2 regions of the Streptacidiphilus sp. BW17 genome follow, and region 1 is predicted to be linked to the other one. Evidence: riboswitches for the same ligand, from Rfam matches in the RefSeq annotation. Region 1 holds a riboswitch; the other holds the start of a gene.
The links. A riboswitch is a leader RNA that binds a small molecule or an ion and turns the genes downstream of it on or off. The one in region 1 is predicted to bind cobalamin.
Positions count from the first base shown of each region.

Region 2: linked by a shared signal. The riboswitch ahead of ABH940_RS10620 (cobalamin biosynthesis protein) and the one ahead of ABH940_RS05530 (ribonucleoside-diphosphate reductase subunit alpha) in region 1 are both predicted to bind cobalamin.

Region 1 is NZ_JBGCCR010000003.1:328,126-330,321, reverse strand. It holds gene ABH940_RS05535 (GNAT family N-acetyltransferase) at 31-546, shown strand; cobalamin riboswitch at 690-824, shown strand; gene ABH940_RS05530 (ribonucleoside-diphosphate reductase subunit alpha) at 958-2,196, shown strand, end outside.
Region 2 is NZ_JBGCCR010000006.1:295,036-297,231, reverse strand. It holds gene ABH940_RS10630 (NAD(P)/FAD-dependent oxidoreductase) at 1-709, shown strand, start outside; gene ABH940_RS10625 (hypothetical protein) at 857-1,012, shown strand; cobalamin riboswitch at 1,042-1,235, shown strand; gene ABH940_RS10620 (cobalamin biosynthesis protein) at 1,269-2,196, shown strand, end outside.

The DNA of each region.
Region 1 (2,196 bases):
AACCGGGGAGAGGTCAGGCAGACTTCAAGGATGAGCATCATCGTCCGCCCCGCCCTGCCCGACGAGTACGACGCCGCAGGTCACCTCGTTGCCGAGGCCTTCATCCACGACGGTCACACCGAGCGGGACGGCGACTACGCCAAGCTGCTGCGCGATCCGGGCGACCGGGCCGAGAAGGCGGAGTTGCTCGTCGCGGTGGACGAGGAGACGGGCGCGGTCCTCGGCTCGGTGACCTTCGCCCCGCCCGGCTCCCCCTACGCGGACCTGGCGCAGGGTCAGGAGGGCGAGTTCCGGATGCTGGCCGTCTCCCCGGACCCGGCCGCCCGCGGACGCGGCATCGGCGAGCTGATGGTCCGTGCCGTGATCGACCGCGCCCGGGAGCTCGGACTGCCCCGGATCGTCATGTCATCACAACAGCAGATGGCTTTCGCGCACCGGATATACGGGCGTCTCGGCTTCGCCCGGACCCCCGAACGCGACTGGTCGCCGATCCCCGGCATGGTCCTCTTCACCTACGCACTGGAGCTGTCCGGCTCGCCTGCGTGATGCCCGCAGGCAGGAGCCGCGACGCCTCAGCCGGTGCCCGGAGTGCGCCGCAGCAGTGCTCCAGCGGGGCAGCCGAGTGATCGAACGGTTACTCGAACGAATCACGCCGCGACACAACATCTGGTGGTGCGTGACGCACCTGCCCCTAGATGTATGCTCATGCTCGCTGTCGAAGCAGGGGAACCCGGTGCGATTCCGGGACTGCCCCGCAACGGTGAGCGGCTGCCGATCCGGCCTGTCCGCGAGTCCGATGACCTGCCGTCAGCGCGTCCTCGGCCTGCCCGGCCGCGGGCGCTGCAACCGGGCCTCGTGGGTGGGCCGACGGGCTGCTTCGCGCTGCTCTGCTCCCGCCTGCCTTCTCACGCGACCCGTGCCTCAGCCACCGGCCGCCAACGAGGAGCGTGCGCGTACATGACGGACATCGCCGTCCCCACCCTGCCCCAGCCCACCCGTGAGCCCGACGCCCGTGGTGGCGCCGCCGACGCTCCCGGCACCGCGCTGCTGGTCACGCTCACCGAGCGGTCCGCAGACCTGACCCAGGTCGACCCGGGCCGCGTCGCCGCCGCCGCGCTGCGTGGCCGCAGCGCCCAGGCCGACTACGCGGAGCTGCGCGGGCTGGCCATCGGGGCCGCCGCCGCGCTGATCGCCGAGGACCCGCAGTACTCGCGTCTGGCGGCCCGGCTGCTGGCCGAGGAGGTCCGCGAGGAGGCGGCTGGTCAGGGCTCGTCCTGCTTCGCCGAGTCCGTGGCCGTCGGCCACCGCGAGGGTCTGATCGGCGACGCCACCGCCGCCTTCGTCGCCGCGCACGCCGACGCACTGGACGCCGTCGTCGACCAGCAGGCCGACGACCGCTTCGAGTACTTCGGCCTGCGCACGCTCTACTCCCGCTACCTGCTGCGCCACCCGATCACCCGTCAGGTGATCGAGACGCCGCAGCAGTTCATGCTGCGGGTGGCGTGCGGGCTGGAGGTCGGGGGCAACGAGAAGTCGGTGGCCGAGGTCGCCGAGCTGTACGGGCTGATGAGCCGCCTGGAGTACCTGCCCAGCTCGCCGACGCTGTTCAACTCCGGCACCCGGCACCCGCAGATGTCCTCCTGCTACCTGCTGGACTCGCCGCTGGACGAGCTGGACTCGATCTACAGCCGCTACGCGCAGATCGCCCGGCTCTCCAAGCACGCGGGCGGCATCGGTCTGTCCTACTCCCGGATCCGCTCGCGCGGCTCGCTGATCCGCGGCACCAACGGCCAGTCCAACGGCATCGTCCCGTTCCTGCGCACCCTCGACTCCTCCGTCGCCGCGGTCAACCAGGGCGGTCGCCGCAAGGGCGCGGCCTGCGTCTACCTGGAGACCTGGCACGCCGACATCGAGGAGTTCCTGGAGCTCCGCGACAACACCGGTGAGGAGGCGCGCCGCACGCACAACCTCAACCTGGCGCACTGGATCCCGGACGAGTTCATGCGCCGCGTCGAGACCGACGGCGACTGGTCGCTCTTCTCCCCCGGCGACGTCCCCGAGCTGGTCGACCTGTGGGGCGCCGAGTTCGACGCCGCCTACGTCAAGGCCGAGCAGGACGGCAAGGCCGTCCGCAGCATCCCGGCCCGGACCCTGTACGCGCGGATGATGCGCACCCTGGCCCAGACCGGCAACGGC
Region 2 (2,196 bases), on a different contig from region 1:
CCAGGGCACCGTCTCGGCCCGGTACGTGCTGCGCTGCACGGAGGGCTTCACCGCCAACCTGCGCGGCGAGAAGCGCACCTGGCTGCCGATGAACTCCTCCATGATCGTCACCGCACCGCTGCCCGCCTCCTTCTGGGACTCCGTCGGCTGGGACGGCCGCGAGACGCTGGGCGACTTCGCGCACGCGTACATGTACGCGCAGCGGACGGCGGACGACCGGATCGCGCTCGGCGGACGCGGCGTCCCCTACCGCTTCGGCTCTCGCACGGACAACGACGGCTCGACGGCGGCGAAGACGATCGACCAGCTGACCGAGATCCTGACCGGCTTCTTCCCCGCAGCGCGGGGTGTCGCGGTCGACCACGCCTGGTCGGGCGTGCTGGGCGTGCCGCGCGACTGGTGCTCCACGGTCGCCGTCGACCAGGCGTCCGGCCTGGGCTGGGCCGGAGGCTACGTCGGCAGCGGCGTCACCACGACGAACCTCGCCGCGCGGACGCTGCGCGACCTGGTGCGCGGCGAGGCGACGGACCTGACGGACCTGCCGTGGGTGGACCACACGGTCCGCCGGTGGGAGCCGGAACCGTTCCGGTGGATCGGGGTGCACGGGCTGTACGCGGCGTACCACTTCGCCGACCGACAGGAACGCGGCGGGCGCGCGGGGACCTCCCCCGTCGCGAAGGTCGCGGACGTGATTTCCGGGCGGCACTAGAAACGGCACTGAACGTAGTCGCACCACCTGCGGGAACAAAGCCTCAAGCAATACCCGACGTGCGGATTCCGCCAGGGTGACGGACGCTGTTGGAGGGACGGATCGGGGTCCGTCCGGGCCTGCAGCATTCGACACCTTGGGGTGCCCATGTCTGTCTTCCTGTGCCTGCTTGTCGCCCCGCTGGGACTGATAGTCATCCTTGGCCTTTCCTGGTTCGAGGATCACGTCCTCAGCCCGCCCACGAGCCCCGCCGACCAGGTGGTGCAGAAGTCCGTCGAACTGCTCAAGCAGCAACGTCCGTGATCCGCGACACCGACCCGGTCGGTTGACGCTGCGTCCGGCGACATGGTGGGATCCTTACGCCAATCGGAGGCAAGGAGAGGAAGCCGGTGCAAATCCGGCGCGGTCCCGCCACTGTCACCGGGGAGCACCTGCGAACGACGGCCACGGCAGCACATCGCCGCTGGAAGGCCCGTAGGTGCGTCGATCCGGAAGCCAGGAGACTCTCGCCTTCGGATCGTCGATCCAGGGCGCGGACCCTGAGTGAGGACACGCAGCGGTGCGCAGCAGCGCGTTCGCGTACGGGGCCGTGGTGGGCTATGCCGCCGACGCCGTGTTCGGCGACCCCCGACGTGGTCATCCGGTAGCCGGGTTCGGGCGTTTCGCCGCCGCGCTGGAGCGGCGTCTCTACAAGGACCATCGCGGCTCGGGAGCAGTCTTCACGCTCGCCGCGGTCGGTTCCGTCGCCGGGGGCGCGCTGGTGACGGAGCGCACGCTGCGGCGCTCGCGCCCCGCTCAGGCGGCCCTCGCCGCCGCGTCCGCCTGGGCGGTTCTCGGGGGCGCGTCACTCGTCCGCGAGGCGCGCGGGATCGCGTCCGCGCTGGAGCGCGGGGACATCGAGGCGGCGCGCGAACGTCTGCCGCACCTGTGCGGGCGTGACCCGCGTCAGCTGGACGCGCAGGAGATCGCCCGCGCGGTCGTCGAGTCCGTCGGCGAGAACACCGCCGACGCCGTCGTCAACGCACTGATCTGGGGCGCGCTCGCGGGCGCGCCGGGGCTGCTGGCGTTCCGGGCCGTCAACACGCTGGACGCGATGGTGGGTCACCGCTCACCGCGGCTGCTGCGGTTCGGCTGGGCGTCGGCGCGGCTGGACGACGTGGCCGGGTGGCCGGGGGCACGGCTGACGGCGCTGCTGACCGTCGCGGCGAGCGAGGACCGGGGGCGCGCGTGGCGCGTCTGGAGGCGTGACGCGGGCGCGCACCCGAGCCCGAACGCCGGTCATGCGGAGGCTGCCTTCGCGGGCGCGTTGGGAGTGCGGCTCGGGGGCACGCTCCGCTACGGGGAGCGGGTCGAGCACCGACCGGTTCTGGGTGCGGAGTTGCGGCCGGTCGCGGTCGCGGACGTGGAGCGCGCCTGTCGGCTTTCACGCCGGGTGGGCGCGCTGGCGCTGGCGACCACCGTGACGGTCGCCCTGCTGAGGGGGACCA